3 regions of the Shewanella loihica PV-4 genome follow, and region 1 is predicted to be linked to each of the others. Evidence: predicted binding sites of a transcription regulator. Region 1 holds the regulator's gene; each other region holds the start of a gene.
The links. The regulator FliA, encoded in region 1, starts transcription of late flagellar genes. The targets are predictions, from matches to a motif close to CTAAAGNTNNNNNNNNNNNNGCCGATA.

Region 1 (5,880 bases):
CAACCAATACAGAATAACGAAAGGTCATATGAACAGGCCTACGCATTTGAGTAATATAATGAGTCGGGATCAAGCAAGCGGTTTACGTATGATGAATCAACCATATAACGAAAAAGTAAAAGTAATTGCCGTAACCGGTGGTAAGGGTGGCGTAGGTAAAACCAGCGTGTCGATCAATACCGCCGTCTCCCTGGCCGAGAAGGGCAAGCGTGTGCTTGTGCTCGATGCCGACTTGGGGCTAGCCAACGTCGATGTCATGTTGGGCCTGAGAGCCGAGCGCAATCTCTCCCACGTATTATCTGGCGACGCTGACCTTGACGATATTATCGTACGTGGTCCAAAGGGGATTGGCATTATTCCAGCCACCTCTGGCACCCAGGCCATGGTCGAGCTGACACCGGCCCAGCATGCGGGCCTGATCCGTGCCTTCAGCGAGATGAAGACCCAGTTTGATATCCTGGTGGTCGATACAGCGGCAGGTATCTCAGACATGGTGCTCAGCTTCTCTCGCGCCTCTCAAGATGTGTTGGTTGTGGTGTGCGACGAGCCGACCTCTATTACCGACGCCTATGCTTTGATTAAGATTCTTAGCCGTGAGCATGGCGTATTCAGATTTAAGATTGTGGCAAACATGGTTAGAAGTTTGCGAGAAGGGATGGAGTTGTTTGCTAAACTTAGCAAGGTAACCGACCGTTTTCTCGACGTGGCCCTGGAGCTGGTTGCGACTATCCCCTTCGATGAAAACCTTCGCAAATCAGTTCGTAAACAAAAGTTGATCGTCGAGGCATTTCCTAAGTCACCGGCGTCAATTGCTTATCACGGCCTAGCGAATAAGATCATTAGCTGGCCAGTGCCACAACAACCGGGCGGACACCTGGAGTTCTTTGTAGAGCGATTGGTTCAACGTCCCGAATATCAAGAGGATCGTACGAGTGAGTAAAGCCGCTGCGTATACTTGTTTAGATAACAAAGCTTCTATTGTCGAACAGTATGCACCGTTGGTAAAAAGGATTGCTCACCATTTACTCGCTCGTCTACCCGCCTCGGTGCAATTGGATGATCTGTTACAAGCAGGTATGATGGGCCTGCTTGAAGCCTCGGCCAAGTTCGATGGCAGCAAGGGTGCCAAGTTTGAAACCTTCGCCGGTATACGTATTCGCGGCTCCATGCTCGACGAGATTAGGCGAGGAGACTGGGTACCCAGGTCGGTTCACCGTAATCAGCGACGCATAGCCCAGGTGATTGACGAGCTAGAACAAGAACTTGGACGTGACGCAAAAGACAATGAAATTGCGGATCGACTTGATATGACGCTCGATGAGTACCATCATATTCTTAATGATGTTTCCGTCGGGAAAGTAGTTGGAATTGAAGATCTTGGTGTATCGGTCGATGTAGTAAGACAGGAAGACGATCATCAGGACGACGCATTTGAGTCACTGGCAGAGACACAGTTCCACGAGGCCCTCGTCGAGGCGATTAAATTACTGCCAGAAAGAGATGGATTAGTTTTGTCGTTATATTATGACGAAGCATTAAATTTAAAAGAGATCGGTGCCGTACTTGATGTAAGCGAATCCCGAGTAAGCCAGATACACAGCCAGGCGATGCTCAGACTCAAAGCTAAACTCAAGCATTGGACCAAAATATAACGATTACATGAGCAATATAAAAACAGCTCCGCGGAGGAAACCTTGGACAAGAATATGAAGATTCTCGTTGTTGACGACTTCTCAACAATGAGACGCATCATCAAGAACTTGTTGAGAGACTTGGGTTTTAATAACACTCAGGAAGCAGATGACGGTTCGACAGCCTTGCCTATGTTGCAAAAAGGCGATTTTGACTTTGTCGTGACCGATTGGAATATGCCTGGCATGCAGGGGATCGACCTGTTAAAGGCTATCCGTGCTGATGACAACCTGAAGCACATTCCTGTGTTGATGGTGACTGCGGAAGCAAAAAGGGAACAGATCATTGCAGCGGCGCAGGCCGGTGTGAATGGCTATGTGGTGAAACCTTTTACTGCGGCGACATTGAAAGAGAAGTTAGACAAAATTTTCGAACGACTCGGTTAATCAAGGTTGAGCTATGCAGGCAGAAACTTCAGGGCTGATCAATCTAGCACAGGCCAAGCAACTCGTTGATCTGCTAGAGGCGGGTCAACAAGAGATGGCCGATGAGCTAATTCGCGATATCGCCAGCCCGATTCAGAAAGAGCTGTTTGACGAGGTGGGTCGCCTAACCCGTCAGCTTCACAGTGCCATAGTGGACTTTCAGGTGGACGGTCGTCTCGTGGAGCTGGCCAATAGCGAAATTCCCGATGCCAAAGAGCGCCTCAATTATGTCATCGACATGACGGAGCAGGCCGCCAATAAAACCATGGACGCCGTCGAAGAGTCTCTGCCTCTTGCAGATGCCCTTACCATGAACGTACAGGCCGTTAAGCCTTCTTGGGATCGCCTGATGCGTCGCGATATTCAGCTGCACGAATTTAAGGCGCTCTGCCATGATGTTCAGCAGTTTATCGAGCGCAGCGAATCCGATTCCAATCGTTTAAAAGAGTTACTCAACAACATATTGCTGGCCCAGGACTTCCAAGATCTGACCGGACAGATGATCCGCCGGGTGATCGAGCTGGTGCGAGAGGTTGAGAGTAACCTGGTCTCTATGTTGACCGTATTTGGCGAGCAGCCCGCCACGGATAAACCCCGTGCATCAGAGAAGTGTGTCGAAGCTGAAGGTCCTATTATGAACGCTGATCAGCGTGATGATGTCGTGACAGGGCAAGATGAAGTCGATGACTTGCTGTCGAGTCTAGGTTTCTAAGTAGGAGTCATATGAATGTCCTTTGATGTTGATGAAGAGATACTGCAGGACTTTTTGATTGAAGCGGGCGAGATCCTTGAGCTTCTCTCTGAACAGCTGGTGGCGTTAGAAAATAACCCCGACGACACCGAACTACTCAATGCCATCTTCCGTGGATTCCATACCGTTAAAGGCGGCGCCGGCTTCCTGAGCCTGACGCCCATGGTGGATGTTTGTCACGAAGCGGAAAACACCTTCGACCTGTTGCGCACGGGTAAGCGTAGTGTCTCTGCCGAGCTGATGGATATCATTCTCCAGGCCGTCGACACCATCAACTCTATGTTTGCCGAGACCCAGGCGGGTGTCGAGCAAAGCCCTGCCGATGAAGGCCTGTTAGCTAATCTTAAATTATTGAGCTCTGGTGGCTTATTGCCATCTGAGCAGGGCGGGGCATCAGTTGAAGCCGTTGCCGAGACGCCGGCCGAACCGGCTGTCGAAATACCAGCTGACGACGGTATAGAGCTATTTGATATGCCGCTCGATGACGGTGTCGAACTGTTCGACGAGCCGGTAAGCGATGCACCCGTGACCTCTATCGCCGGAGAAGGCGATATCGATGAGATCGATGAATCTGAATTCGAAGCCCTGCTCGATGCCCTTCATGGCAGCGGTAAGGGGCCATCAAGTACGGCGCCTGCAGGTGTGGCGCCGATTCAGGCGAGCGATAGCGACGACATCACAGACGATGAGTTCGAGTCGCTGCTCGATGAACTGCATGGCTCGGGTAAATTTCAGGCCCCTTCGGCTCCTATTGCCAAGGTGCCAGAGCCGACCTCGCCGCCGGTGGACGCCGATGAGATCACCGACGATGAATTTGAAAAGCTGCTCGATGAGCTGCATGGCGCCGGTGCTGGCCCTGGCAGTGAGACAAGCAAACCAGTAGCTTCTGCCGCTAAGGCGCCAGCAGCCCCTGCGCCGAATAAAGTCGCCACCCCGGCGCCAAGCAGCGTTAAGTCGCAACCCGTGGAGGTGCCAGCTCCTAAGCCTGTGGTGAAAGAGAAGGCTGCGGCAAAGGCGCCAGCGACCAATATGCCTCAGGCGGAAACCACAGTGCGCGTCGATACCGCGCGCCTGGATCAGATCATGAACATGGTCGGTGAGCTGGTATTGGTGCGTAACCGCCTGCTTAGCTTAGGGATTTCCCGCGATGATGAGGATATGTCTAAGGCGCTGGCCAACCTGGATCTGGTGACAGCCGATCTCCAGGGCGCGGTGATGAAGACGCGCATGCAACCGATCAAGAAGGTCTTCGGCCGCTTCCCTCGCGTGGTGCGGGATCTGGCGCGCAGCCTGAATAAAGAGATCGATCTTCGCATGATAGGTGAAGATACGGATCTGGATAAGAACCTGGTGGAAGCCCTTGCGGATCCTTTGGTTCACTTGGTGCGTAACTCGGTTGACCATGGTATCGAGATGCCTGACGAGCGTGAAGCTAACGGCAAGTCGCGTACCGGGACTATTACCCTTTCTGCCAGTCAGGAAGGTGACCATATCCTGCTCAAGATTGAAGATGATGGCGCGGGGATGGACCCCGAGAAGCTTAAGCAGATCGCCATCAAGCGCGGCGTGCTCGATGAAGATGCTGCGGCGCGCATGTCTGATGAAGAGGCCTATAACCTTATCTTCGCCCCGGGCTTCTCTACCAAGGTGGAGATCTCCGATATTTCCGGCCGCGGCGTCGGCATGGATGTGGTGAAGACGCGTATCACTCAGTTAAACGGTACCGTGCATATCGACTCCTTAAAAGGTAAGGGGACTTGCCTGGAGATCAAGGTGCCGCTCACCCTGGCTATTATGCCGACCCTGATGGTGGAAGTGGCTCAGCAGGTATTTGCTCTGCCGCTGTCGAGCGTTAGCGAGATCTTCCACCTGGATCTGACCAAGACCAATGTTGTCGATGGCCAGCTAACTGTGATTGTGCGGGAAAAGGCCGTGCCGCTCTTCTATCTCGAGCATTGGCTGAGTCGTAAGGCGGTGAGCTTTAAGCATGGCGACAAGCAGCACGGTCACGTGGTGATAGTGCAGCTGGGTACCATGCAGATAGGCTTCGTGGTTGACTCCTTGATCGGTCAGGAAGAGGTAGTGATCAAGCCTCTGGGCACCTTGTTACATGGCACCCCAGGCATGGCTGGCGCGACTATTACCTCTGACGGTGGCATCGCATTGATATTAGATGTGCCCGGCTTATTGAAACATTACGCCAAGAACAAGAAATAACAGTTAGCGGCACAGTGAGCTATAGGATCAGCGTGATGCCCAGAGGCGTCACGCTTTGTTTAGGCAAGGATCCTGTTGCAGATAGGAATTTGAATGGCCATAAAAGTATTAGTTGTCGATGATTCAAGCTTTTTTCGTCGCCGAGTCAGTGAGATTGTCACCAAGGATGCGGAGTTAGAGGTCATAGGCACGGCGTCTAATGGCGCCGAGGCGGTCAAGTTGGCGCAGCAGTTAAAGCCACAAGTTATCACCATGGATATTGAGATGCCAGTGATGGATGGCATCAGCGCCGTGCGTGAGATCATGGCGAAGTGTCCGACCCCCATCTTGATGTTCTCATCCCTTACCCACGACGGCGCCAAGGCAACCCTGGATGCCCTGGAAGCGGGTGCGTTAGATTTTCTTCCTAAGCGATTTGAAGATATTGCCACCAACAAGGATGAGGCGATCGCTCTGTTGCAGCAGCGCATCAAGGCGCTGGGCCGCCGCCGTGTGTTCCGCCCCATATTGCCAAGAAGTGTACCACCAAAGCCTGCGACAACAACTGCTTCTACGACGCCGACAAGAGAGATGGCGCAGCGTCCTGCAACGCGTCCGAGCGCGCCTGTTACCCGCGCCAGCGGTAAGAGATATAAGCTTTTATTGATCGGCACCTCAACCGGCGGCCCCGTTGCGCTGCAGCGGATATTGACCAAGCTGCCGGCGAACTATCCTCATCCTATTTTGCTTATCCAGCATATGCCGGCAGCCTTTACGCCCGCCTTCGCCACGCGCTTAAATGGCCTGTGTGCCATC
Region 2 (5,880 bases), 790 kb from region 1:
CAGGCGGCAGCGTTACGTGATGAAGTGCTGGCCCTGCGCGAGGCGCTGATTAAGGCTTAGTACACACGCATAAGCGATGCAACAAAGAAAAGGCTCACCTAGGTGAGCCTTTTTATCTTTTCAGAGCCAATGTTATAAGCAATGCCTTAACTAGGTTATTAGCGCTTTGTCATTAGTGCCTGGTCATTAGCGCGCCAGTCGCCTGATGAGACGATAGAGCAAAAAGACCAGCACGCCGCTGATCACGCCTACTAGATGCGCCTCGGTGGCGACCCTGGCATCGATCAGCTTAGTGATCTGATCCGTGGCGCCGTAATATTGCTCATAAGCCACCTTAAAGCAGACGCCGGCAAACAGCAGGTAGCCGGAGCGGATCTTCATCTGAATATCTTTGAGGGCGCCGTAGGCAAATAAACCATGCAACATGCCGCTGAGGCCTACATAACCGCCTAAGATGGGGAAAAACCAGTAGAGCCCCAGTCCCTGTAGCAGACAGAGCAAGGCAAACAGCAGGGTGAAATTACCGGCGCGGTAGTGGTTCTCGTGCAGAAAACTGATCACCCACAGACCCGCCAGATTCATCAGCAGGTGCCAATGATTGGTGTGCAGCAGATTGCCGCTAACCAGGCGCCACCACTCTCCGTGCGCGATGGCACTGCGGCGAAAGGCGAGCGTGCCGTCAAGGTGGAGAAAGTAGAGCAGGCTGCAGAGTATGCTGATCCCCAGCACCACGCCATAGGGCGTAGCGCGCGACGTCAGCCGACCTAACATTTTGCGTCCAGTTCGGCCATGACACCTGCTTTGTCATCCAGATAGTCATTCAGTCCCTTGGCTCTCAGCAGGCAGGCGGGGCAGGTGCCGCAGCCGCTGCCGACGATACCGTTATAGCAGGTGAGGGTCTGGTCTCTAACCAGCTCCAGGCTGTGGTACTTGTCTGCCAGTGCCCAGGTCTGGGCCTTGTTAAGCCACATTAAGGGAGTGACGAGCTTAAGTTCACGATCCATTCCCTGCTCGAGCGCCGATTGCATCGCCTTGATAAATGAATCGCGACAATCTGGATAGCCGGAGAAGTCGGTTTCACACACGCCGGTGATCACACTTTCGGCGCCCAGCTGATAGGCGTAGATCCCGGCCAAGGTGAGAAACAGTATGTTACGCCCAGGCACGAAGGTGTTGGGCAGGCCGTTATCCATCAGCTCGTTGGATACGGGAATGGCATCACGGGTCAGGGCAGAGATAGCCAGCTCGTTCAGCACGGTTACATCTAATATCTTGTGGCTGTCGACTTTGAGGTCCTTGGCCAGCTTGGCGGCGGTGGCAATCTCTTCGCTGTGGCGCTGGCCATAATCGAAGGTAACCGCATGCACTTCATCATATTGATTCAGGGCTTGAATTAAACAGGTGGTGGAGTCTTGTCCGCCACTAAACACAACAACAGCTTTAGACATCTGCTCTGTCCGGATAGAAAATTTGTCGATAGTTTAACTGACCATGAAGGCCTTGCAAATTTTCTTGTGGCGATCCGCCTAAGCCATGGACAAATTGGTGAAACCTTGGGGAATTAATGGGGTTATACTTGCTTGTAGGGGCAAAATCTTCTATAAAAGCCGCCCGCAAGTGACGAGGTTTAAGATGAAGTATCCGGTTAATGAAGTTTTTGAAACCATCCAAGGTGAAGGGGTATACACGGGCGTGCCGGCGATCTTCGTCCGTCTGCAGGGCTGCCCTGTGGGATGTTCCTGGTGCGATACCAAACATACCTGGGAAACCTTAGCCGAGAACCGCGTCTCCTCTGAGCAAGTGATCCAGGTGGATGGCGCCATCGGCCGCTGGGCCGAGCTGGATGCCCGTGAGCTGTTGATGCACTTCAAGGTGCAGGGCTTTAGCGCCAAACATGTGGTGATCACCGGCGGCGAGCCTTGTATCTATGATCTTATCGCCTTGACTCAGGCCTTTGCCGATGCCGGCATGCAGTGTCAAATTGAGACAAGCGGGACCTTCGACGTGTTAGTCGATCCCCGTGCCTGGGTGACGGTGTCGCCTAAGATCAACATGAAGGGCGGTTATAAGGTGTTAGAGCAGGCGCTGGAACGCGCCGATGAGATCAAACACCCGGTAGCCAAGGCCTCCCATATCGAGGAGCTCGACGAGCTGCTTAAAGGCATTGATACCCTAGGCAAGACCATCTGCCTGCAGCCGATTAGCCAGAAGCCCCGCGCCACCGAGCTGGCGATGAAGGTCTGCATCGAGCGTAACTGGCGCCTCTCTATTCAGACCCATAAATATCTGAATATCGATTAAGTATCAGAGACACTTATATTCACATAAAAAAACGGCGCCAACCGGGAGTAAACAGTTAAAGGCGCCGTTTTTCGTTTGTGACTCCTAGAGCCTACTTATCTTCTCTAAAGTTCCTGCTTGAGAATTGGTCAGACAGGCTGGCTATTCCAAATGACCCGACTCATTAAAGGCCGCTAGCTTGGCCTGATACTCAGTAATGTCGCCGATATGCTCATCTACCCATTGCTTGTCGTAGTAGGTATCGAGATAACGATCTCCCGAGTCGCATAGCAGGGTAACGATAGAGCCGGTTTGGCCGTTGGCATGCATTTCGCTCGCCAGTTGCAGGGCGCCATAGAGGTTGGTGCCGGTCGAAGGGCCTGCCTTGCGGCCGATCAGCGTCTCTAACCAATAGATGGTGGCGATCGATGCGCTGTCATCAATCTTGACCATATGGTCGACAACCCCTGGGATAAAAGAGGGCTCTGCCCGCGGACGGCCTATGCCTTCGATACGGCTGGCGCCGGCGCAGCTGATACTGGCATCGCCACTATGGTAATAGTCGTAGAACACCGAATTTTCTGGGTCCACCACACAAAGCTTGGTCTTGGCACACTGGTAACGAATATAGCGGCCTATGGTGGCCGAGGTGCCGCCCGTGCCTGGGCTCATCACGATCCAGCTGGGGACGGGATGCGGCTCTCTTTGCATCTGCTCGAAGATAGAGTTGGCGATATTGTTGTTACCGCGCCAGTCGGTGGCTCGCTCTGCGTAGGTAAACTGATCCATATAGTGGCCCGATAGCTCTTCGGCCAGGCGTTGTGACTCGGCGTAGATCTGACTCGAATGCTCGACGAAATGGCAGCGTCCACCATAAAACTCGATCTGTTGGATCTTCTTCTTGGCGGTCGAGGCGGGCATCACGGCGATGAAGGGCAGCCCCAGCAGGCGTGCGAAGTAGGCCTCGGACACTGCGGTGCTACCGGAGGAGGATTCGATAATGGGCGTATCTTGGGTGATCCAGCCGTTACACAGGGCGTAGAGAAACAGAGAGCGCGCCAGGCGATGCTTGAGGCTGCCTGTGGGATGGGTGCTTTCATCTTTTAGGTAGATATCGATGCAGGGCAGCATGGGCAGTTCCAGCTTGATCAGATGAGTGTCTGCACTGCGTTGATAATCAGCCTCGATCTTTGCGATGGCCTGGTTGACCCAAGATTGATCCATTGTGGCTCCTGAGGTTATTGAGCGGATAGACCTTATAGCTTAACGAAATAAATTATAACGAAAAGGAAAATCGAAAAGAAATGCGACCGAGCGTCGAGGGCGCTTGTTGTGATGATTGAAGGATCGACTGGAAAATGGCTTAAGCAGTATGTTGCAGTGGGTAGCAAACGGGATGAATTAGTTTTCCTTAAAAACAGATGCGTTTTATGGCAATAGGTAAAACAAACGGGGAAGCTAAGTTTTAAGATAAAACTGAGGTTTAGGATAAAGCTAAGATAACGCGGGAGAAAAAATGGTGGAGGGAGAAGGATTCGAACCTTCGAAGGCTGAGCCGTCAGATTTACAGTCTGATCCCTTTGGCCACTCGGGAACCCCTCCATATTTTTTACAGCAGTACAAGGTAATAACAAGATAAAGATGGTGGAGGGAGAAGGATTCGAACCTTCGAAGGCTGAGCCGTCAGATTTACAGTCTGATCCCTTTGGCCACTCGGGAACCCCTCCACGAGTATCTCTTTAATACATTGTAGGCAAATGGTGGAGGGAGAAGGATTCGAACCTTCGAAGGCTGAGCCGTCAGATTTACAGTCTGATCCCTTTGGCCACTCGGGAACCCCTCCTCAATTGCGGCGGCAATAGTAGTCAGAATCGTTGGCGCTGTAAAGCCCCAATTTAAAATAATTACTAAAGTTATGGCGCAAGCGGTCGATTAAATAGCAACGAGCTGTTTTATTGATGTTTTTTTATGCGAACTAGTCAGTTGATCATCAACGAAAATCAATTGGGGACCCGACTCAACCAGGCGATAGTCGATCATCGCCGGGGCGAATTTGGTCTGCTGCTGGCCATGTTGTCTAACGACGCCCGCGATATGGCGCAGTTTAACCTGGAGCAAACCCCCAGTGATCTTGAAGCGAAACTCAAGCGTCAGTTTGAGTTACCGGACGCTCAGCCCCTGACCAGCGCACTGCATCTGGGTGAAGACAGAGATAATAGTGAGCAGTTTCATCAAGCGGGTCTCTGTGGTTTTCATCTACAGCAATATTTAAACCCCGAGCCTTTGGTGCATAGAGGGCGAGATCCACTGGCGATGCAAGAGGTGTTGGCTAACTGCGATCCCGTTACCCTGGCACGTTTTCATAATGAACTCGACGCCGATGCACCTGTGATGGAGCTGCCCCATTTTACCGAGCAGATCGTCAGGCAACGTGCGTTAGGAGACATTTTGGCTTAGTTTTAAGTGCGAACGCTCGGGTTTTGCTATATATAGCTAAGAGCATTTTCAGTTAAAAGGTTAAGCGTCAAAATGAAGAAGATTCAAGAAGGTCAATCCGAGTTAGTCAACGATACCTGTAACGATTGTGGCAGCTATGCCGACATAGGCGCTGTGATCGATGAATTTGACACAGTACTGACTCTGGTTCGCGAGGGTGACAAGGCCCAGAGTGAGTTGCAAGCCTTGGCTGAAGCGGCCAAACAGCGTTTCGAGGGTGTGGAGAGTGACATTAAGGCGGTAGAAGGCGCCCTGGAGCTACGTCTGACCTTTGGTTACAGCGCCGAGAAGATGATTTTTCAACTCGAGCATGGCCTCTAATAGGGGCTTGCTATATTTGCTTGCTAATTAGCTAGTTATTCGTGTAATGTGCACAAATTGAACGTTAAATAATAACAATAACATCTATGTTGTACCGTCTTTGGCGGTTTTTACCTTGATAACCTTTTTATTGGCAAAGGTTATCGGCAGTAGGATTTTATGACCAAGCGACAATTTCAACATCTGCTTGAAACGATAGTCAATTCGACGCAAAAACAAGAAGGCCAGTTTAAAGAGACGGCCGAGCTTGCCTGTGATCTGCTCAGTCAATCCCTGAAGGTCGACAACATAGGTGTTTGCCTGTTTTCCGGTTGCGAGACCAGTGAGCTCATAGCTCTTTCGGGTTCTCAAAGCCAAGCTTCATTTAATCAGTCTTCTCTGAATCATGCTTCGCGTCCCGCACAGGGTCTCTGTCCTAACTATTTCGAACAACTCAAACGCGGTCGTATCATAGATGTGATCGACGTGGAGCAGGACTGCCGCGTCGCCGAGATTCGTGAGCATCTGACGGCCAACGCTGTGGTGTCCCATCTCGATGTGGCGATTCGGATCAATGGCCATCTTGAAGGTGTGCTCTATCTCGAATCTTTGCATCCCCATGAATGGCCGGAAAGCGAAATCCATATCGTCTCTCAAGTCGCCGATCAGCTGGCGTTGACCCTGGCCACCCAGAGAGCCTACGACACAGACGAACGCCTGAGTCTGTTCTTGAAGGCGATAGAGCAGTCTGAACAGATCAGTATGGTAGTCAATCTGGCCACGGATAAGATTGAATACGTCAAC
Region 3 (5,880 bases), 620 kb from region 1:
AATTACTCTGAGCGCGGTCGTCGCCTACATCCTCTTCTCCATCTTCGCCACCGAATGGCGTACCGGCTTCGTGCGGGAGGCGGCGATGGCCGATTCTCAGTCCAATACCCGCGCCATAGATAGCCTGCTTAACTATGAGACGGTGAAGTACTTTAACAACGAGGCCTATGAATCTGAGCAATATGATCATGCCCTCGAGCGCTGGGAAGTGGCCAAGCGTAAGAATCGACTCTCATTGTTTGCGCTCAATGCCGGTCAGGCGCTGATCATCTCGCTGGCGATGACCCTGATGTTGGCGCTGGCGGCGACTCAGGTGAGCCAAGGGGCTATGACCATAGGTGACTTTGTGCTGATCAACGCCTTCATGATGCAGCTGTTTATGCCTCTGAATTTTTTAGGCTTCGTCTACCGCGAGATCCGCGGCGCCCTGGCCAACATAGAGCGCATGTTTAGCTTGCTAGACAGGCAGCCTAAGATTGAGGATGGCCCCGATGCGACATCGCCCCAGATCGCCCAAGGGAGCCTTAAATTTGAGGGGGTGAGTTTTCGCTACGGTGACAGGCCTATCTTGTCCGATGTGAGTTTCGAGATCCCCGCCGGTCACAAGGTGGCGATAGTGGGGGATAGCGGCGCGGGAAAATCCACCATAGTGAAGCTGTTGTTTCGCTTCTATGAGACGCAGCAGGGGACTATCACCATAGATGGCCATGATACCAAGGCGCTGACTCAACACGCGCTGCGTAGCGCCATCGCCATAGTGCCCCAAGATACCGTGTTGTTTAACGACTCCCTAATGGAGAATATTCGTTATGGTCTGCCGGGGGCGAGCGATGAGCAGGTGAAGGCGGCGATAGAGCTGGCGCATCTGTCAAACTTCGTCTCGCAACTCAGCGAAGGCTGGCACACCAAGGTGGGTGAGCGCGGGTTAAAACTCTCCGGCGGCGAGAAACAGAGGGTGGCGATCGCCAGGGCGATCCTCAAGGGCTCGCCCCTATTGGTGTTCGATGAGGCGACCTCTTCGCTGGATAGCCATTCGGAGCAGGCGATCCTCAATGCGCTCAAAGAGATGGCCAAGGGGCATACGAGTCTTGTTATCGCCCACAGGCTGTCGACGGTCGTGGATGCCGACCAGATCTTGGTGCTGAGTCAGGGCAAGATAGTTGAACGTGGCGATCATCAGAGCCTGCTGGCGGCCGATGGTCTGTATAAGAAATTGTGGACCGTACAAAATCAGCATTAATTGTGTGGGATTAAGTATTCGTTCAGGTTTGATTTGCATAATATTTGTTAATAACAAACCTACGGAGGCGCTCCCATGAAAAACATCCCTATACATGCAAGTATCGAAGGCCAGGCGCGGATCGTAGATACCGATTGGCTAGCCATCATGGCGACCTTAAGAGAGCGGGGATTGGGACAGGAGGAGTTGGTGGTCGTCTATGCCCAGCTGAGCTCCTACCTGAGGGTCACGACACGGGGCTTGACCCTTGCCATGATCCCGCCCTCGACCGTAATCGAAGGTATTACGCGTGAAGTAAAGCACTACGCGAATGACTATGCGGGGATGATGTAGGGTTTGCCGCCAGACTGGCTGGCAGAAGGACTAGGCTCTTTTTGAGGTGTTGATCGGCTTCCAACCGTCACAGAGGAGGCTGAGCTTGGTATTTTGCGGCTCATAGGGGGTCAGTCTAATGATCTCTCCACCCTTGAAGCAGATTGTCTCGCCTTCAATAACCGTTAATCGGTTGCATTTTTGACAGCTAACCGACAAAGGTTTACTTTTATTTCCCGCTCCAAAAAACGAATTACTCACCAGTGATTCTCCGTGGCTGCGCTTAACGTCAGCGCGTGCTGCTATTCCATATATCGCTAATGTAATCAAGTTTAGATCATAAAGCTAGCGCTATCTAGACTAATGTCTAATCCTTATTGGGTATTGTCTGAAGTTGCACCATATTGGGTTTTTATCAGGCTACTTGCGCCATCTTGGGGCAGGGAAAGGATAAATAAATTGTCATATTCATCCTCTCTCAATTGAGGTATTTCGGGTCCTCGAAGTGCCTTGATGATCAGTGGCACAGTATTGGAGTGGCCGGCGATGATCACATTGCCCTGCTGCGCCATGACCTTGTCGGCAATGGCCGCAATATGTTTGTCCAAATCCTTGCCTGCGTCGATCACAACTAAAGGAATTCCTCTGGCGGTAATAAGCGGCGTTAAGGTTTCCTGGGTGCGCTTAAATTGTGTGGATATGGCCAGGCTGAGTGGGGTATCGCCCAAGCTTTCAACCAATGCCTGTGCTCGCAACTTGCCCGCGTCATTCAAGCTAGGGTCGCGTCCCTGATCGGCTTTTTCGGCATGACGCACCAGAATTACCGTCTTGCTGGCGATTGCTGGATTGGCCTGCGCCATTGGCAGGTAAGCCACCAGGGCGAAAAGTCCAATGCTGATGAGTCGTAACATGGGAACCCTTATTTAATTAACGAATTGGTTAGCATACCGCACTTTGTGTGAATTGCCGATGACAGATTAATTGGGCATTTGCGCTAAAGTTGCTTACAAAATGGACGATAATAATAGCTGAGGGCTAATTTAATTTGGTGAGCGAGGCGATTATGGAGATTCAAAATCACGGCGGAGCCGTATCTGCGGCGGCGCACAACAAGACAGATTCGACGACTAACCATGGTCAACAAGTCTCCGAAGTGGCCAAGAACAAGACGGCATTGGCGGCCAGTAAACAGCTGATGAATACGGCGATCTTGGAAGCGCAGCAAGAGGTGAACTTGAGCGCGGGCAATGAGCCCATGCAGCTGTTGTATAAGGCGGCGATTGAGGCGATTAATGAAGAGCTGGCACCAACCATGGGTGAGCACGCCATCGAGAGGGCGGCGGCTCAAGGGGTGGATACCTCACCCGAGGCGACGGCCGAGCGCATCGTCAGCTTTGCGACTCAGTTTTTTGCCATACATCAGCAGCAAAACAGCAGCATGTCCTTCGATGAGCAGCTCAGCTCCTTCATGGACATAATCGGTGGTGCCATTGACCAAGGTTTCGATGAGGCCAAAGATATCCTCTCCGGACTCAAGGTGCTTGAAGGCGATATTGCGGCTGGGGTCGACAAGACCTATGCCCTAGTACAGGAAGGGCTGCAGGCATTCAGAGACAGTTTCAATCAAGAGACAGAGCAAGAATAAGGCCTTCTGACTCCCATTTGATTTCGATAAACCCCTTAAGATAAGGGGTTTTTTGTTGTCTTGACTCGGATAGAAAATCTATGAATCATGGGAGTATCAGTATCGATTGGTGCCAGCAGAGGTGGCGATATGTGGGGAGAGGCAAAGGTTGTAGAGCGGATTGACTGGAGCGATCAGTTATTTACCCTGAAGCTGTCGGCCGATATCGGCGAATTCATTGCCGGGCAATTCATTAAGTTGTCGCTGCATATTGACGATAAACGTGTCGCCAGAGCCTATTCACTGGTCAATGCGCCCGATGCGTCGCTGCTGGAGGTGCTGGCGGTCAGTGTCGACGATGGTCTACTGTCGCCTAAGTTGCAGGCCCTAGCCCCGGGAGACAGCATCGATATCTCCACCAAGGCGGCGGGCTTCATGACGCTGGATGAGATCCCAGCCCAGGGCAAGCATATGTGGTTTTTTGCCACAGGAACCGCGGTGGGCCCCTTTATCTCCATGATGAGAACCACCGAGCCATGGCAGCGTTTTGAGCGGGTGATCTTAATCTACGGCGTGCGCTATCAAGAGGATCTCGCCTATTATGAAGAGCTTAAGGCGTTCGAGGCCAAATACCCCGGAAAGTTTACCTTAGTTACCTCAGTGACCCGGGAGCCGGTGGAAGGCGCGCTCAGTTGCCGCATCACCCAAGGTGTCGAGAGCGGTGTAATCGAGCAGCAGGTCGGCCTCAAGCTGAGCGCGCAAAATTCACAGGTGATGATCTGTGGTCATCCTGAGATGATCAAGGAGCTCAATACCCTGTTGCAGTCCCGCGGGCTGGCTAAGAACCTTCGCCGCGCGCCAGGGCAGATCACCGTCGAGAAATATTGGTAGAGGAAGCGATATGCAATTACTCTTTTCGCCGGCGTCACCCTACGCCAGAACCGTGCGGGTCGTTATCGCGCAGTTTGCCATCAGAGGGATCGAGCCGATCGCCGTTAATCCACTTGAGAATACCGAGCTATTACTGGATGCCAATCCGCTGGCCAAGATCCCTTGTCTGCTGTTAAACGATGGTGGCACCTTGTATGACAGCGAGGTGATCCTGCGCTACCTAGATCATGAGTATTGTGGTGGCGAGCTGTTTGGACAGCCCGGTGATTCCTGGTACGGCGAGACCCAGTACTCCCTGATTAAGGGCTTGCTCGATAGCGCGGTGGCCTTAAGACAGGAGCAGATGCGTGACGATGAGGGCTTGCGTAGCCCATTTTGGACGGCGCGGTTTGAACAGGCCTTACTCAGGGGCTTGGCGCAGATAGAGCTGATGGCCATTTCAGGGCACAGTAAGGTGTCTTTGCAGCAGATCTGCCTCGCCTGCCTGTTAGAGTATGTAGATTTTCGTCATCCGGATCTGGATTGGCGTAAGGTCGCCCCGGCTACGGCCAGATGGCTACAGAGCTTCTCCAAGAGCGCGCCCATGTTAACCACGCGTCCCCACGCCTAGGCTTGGCTGTATCACTAAAGAGTTTGCACTCAAGGATTTGGGTTTAGTGAGAAGCAGTTGGTGCTTTTCTGTTAGCTGTTAGTGGCGAGTATCAGTATGGCGCCGTCCCTTAGCCGGTTGACTGCGCCTGTTCGGCTCGCCAAACACACCATAGAGTTCACGGGTCACACCGAAGTCGACCCGCCTATCGTCAGTTTGTTCTCTCCTGTCTTCATGATGCAGATATCGGCAGCTACATTCACTCTCGCTGCAGCCGGGAAGTGGTAGTGTCGGTGCGTCTATGGAGAGGAATCGTTTACCTTTTAACTTCTTCGCGCTGCCACAGAGGCCCTCGTCGTTGACTATCTCGACACAGTGATAGGGATGGCTGGTATTGAGATTGTGTGTCGGCGCATGGGGAACGTCTTCGCTGATCATCCTGGCACTCAGACTGGTCTGCGGCACTGCGGCTCTACGGGCGCGCCTGACTCGTACCCGAGTAAATCTATGTTTAAACAGGAATAAAATAAGAATGACGGCGAGTATCAGCGCGAGAATTTCCAGAAACATATGAGATCCTTTTTGTGGCCGAGTCCTTTGAGTCTAGTCAGCGAGGCTATTTTGGTCAAAATGAGCGGTCACGCAAATTTTGACGGATCTCACTTGCCGTTTCCTGCCAGATTGATTACTCTTGTCGCAATTGATAATTATTATCATTAACTTTATCGCGGAGTATTGCATGAGATTCATGAAACGTTTGGCTGTTCTGGGTTTTGCTTGTGTCACTTCAATGGCCAATGCGGCCGACAGCATCACGGTTTATTCCTACCGACAGGCTTTCCTTATTGATCCCATTTTGGCTGACTTTACCAAGGAGACAGGCATCAAGGTCAATCTGGTATTCACCAAACAGGGCATTGCCGAGCGAATCGCCCGAGAGGGACGCCTGTCACCTGCGGATCTCGTGCTTACCTCAGATTTCTCTCGTTTGATGGAGCTGGCGGATAAAGGGCTGGTGGCCTCGGTCGACAGCCAGACCTTAGCGCAGAACATTCCAGCGAATCTTCGCTCGCCCAATGGCGATTGGTTTGCCCTGACGAAACGCGTGAGAAATATCTACTCTTCTAAGGAGCGCCTCGGCCCCTTGGATATCGATTATGAAGATCTGGCGGATCCTAAATTTAAGGGCAAGATCTGTACCCGTAGCGGTAAGCACCCCTACAA

Region 2: a site for FliA is predicted at 4,188-4,214, ahead of SHEW_RS10660 (VC2046/SO_2500 family protein). Genes of this name have one in related genera too.
Region 3: a site for FliA is predicted at 2,547-2,573, ahead of SHEW_RS04410 (DUF5610 domain-containing protein). Genes of this name have one in related genera too.

Annotation. Positions count from the first base shown of each region.
Region 1 is NC_009092.1:1,591,801-1,597,680, forward strand. Features, by position in the region: gene flhF (flagellar biosynthesis GTPase FlhF) at 1-54, shown strand, start outside; gene SHEW_RS07095 (MinD/ParA family protein) at 59-940, shown strand; gene SHEW_RS07100 (RNA polymerase sigma factor FliA) at 933-1,652, shown strand; gene cheY (chemotaxis response regulator CheY) at 1,695-2,078, shown strand; gene SHEW_RS07110 (protein phosphatase CheZ) at 2,092-2,829, shown strand; gene SHEW_RS07115 (chemotaxis protein CheA) at 2,845-5,085, shown strand; gene SHEW_RS07120 (protein-glutamate methylesterase/protein-glutamine glutaminase) at 5,179-5,880, shown strand, end outside.
Region 2 is NC_009092.1:2,377,020-2,382,899, reverse strand. Features, by position in the region: gene uvrB (excinuclease ABC subunit UvrB) at 1-60, shown strand, start outside; gene rrtA (rhombosortase) at 187-771, opposite strand; gene queC (7-cyano-7-deazaguanine synthase QueC) at 765-1,448, opposite strand; gene queE (7-carboxy-7-deazaguanine synthase QueE) at 1,633-2,301, shown strand; gene SHEW_RS10680 (PLP-dependent cysteine synthase family protein) at 2,443-3,504, opposite strand; tRNA gene SHEW_RS10675 (tRNA-Tyr) at 3,798-3,882, opposite strand; tRNA gene SHEW_RS10670 (tRNA-Tyr) at 3,923-4,007, opposite strand; tRNA gene SHEW_RS10665 (tRNA-Tyr) at 4,039-4,123, opposite strand; gene SHEW_RS10660 (VC2046/SO_2500 family protein) at 4,249-4,737, shown strand; gene SHEW_RS10655 (DUF406 family protein) at 4,810-5,097, shown strand; gene SHEW_RS10650 (putative bifunctional diguanylate cyclase/phosphodiesterase) at 5,257-5,880, shown strand, end outside.
Region 3 is NC_009092.1:976,354-982,233, forward strand. Features, by position in the region: gene SHEW_RS04395 (ABCB family ABC transporter ATP-binding protein/permease) at 1-1,240, shown strand, start outside; gene SHEW_RS04400 (hypothetical protein) at 1,316-1,573, shown strand; gene SHEW_RS04405 (phosphoglycerate mutase family protein) at 1,927-2,463, opposite strand; gene SHEW_RS04410 (DUF5610 domain-containing protein) at 2,616-3,197, shown strand; gene SHEW_RS04415 (ferredoxin--NADP reductase) at 3,327-4,067, shown strand; gene SHEW_RS04420 (glutathione S-transferase N-terminal domain-containing protein) at 4,078-4,677, shown strand; gene SHEW_RS04425 (hypothetical protein) at 4,756-5,226, opposite strand; gene SHEW_RS04430 (Fe(3+) ABC transporter substrate-binding protein) at 5,396-5,880, shown strand, end outside.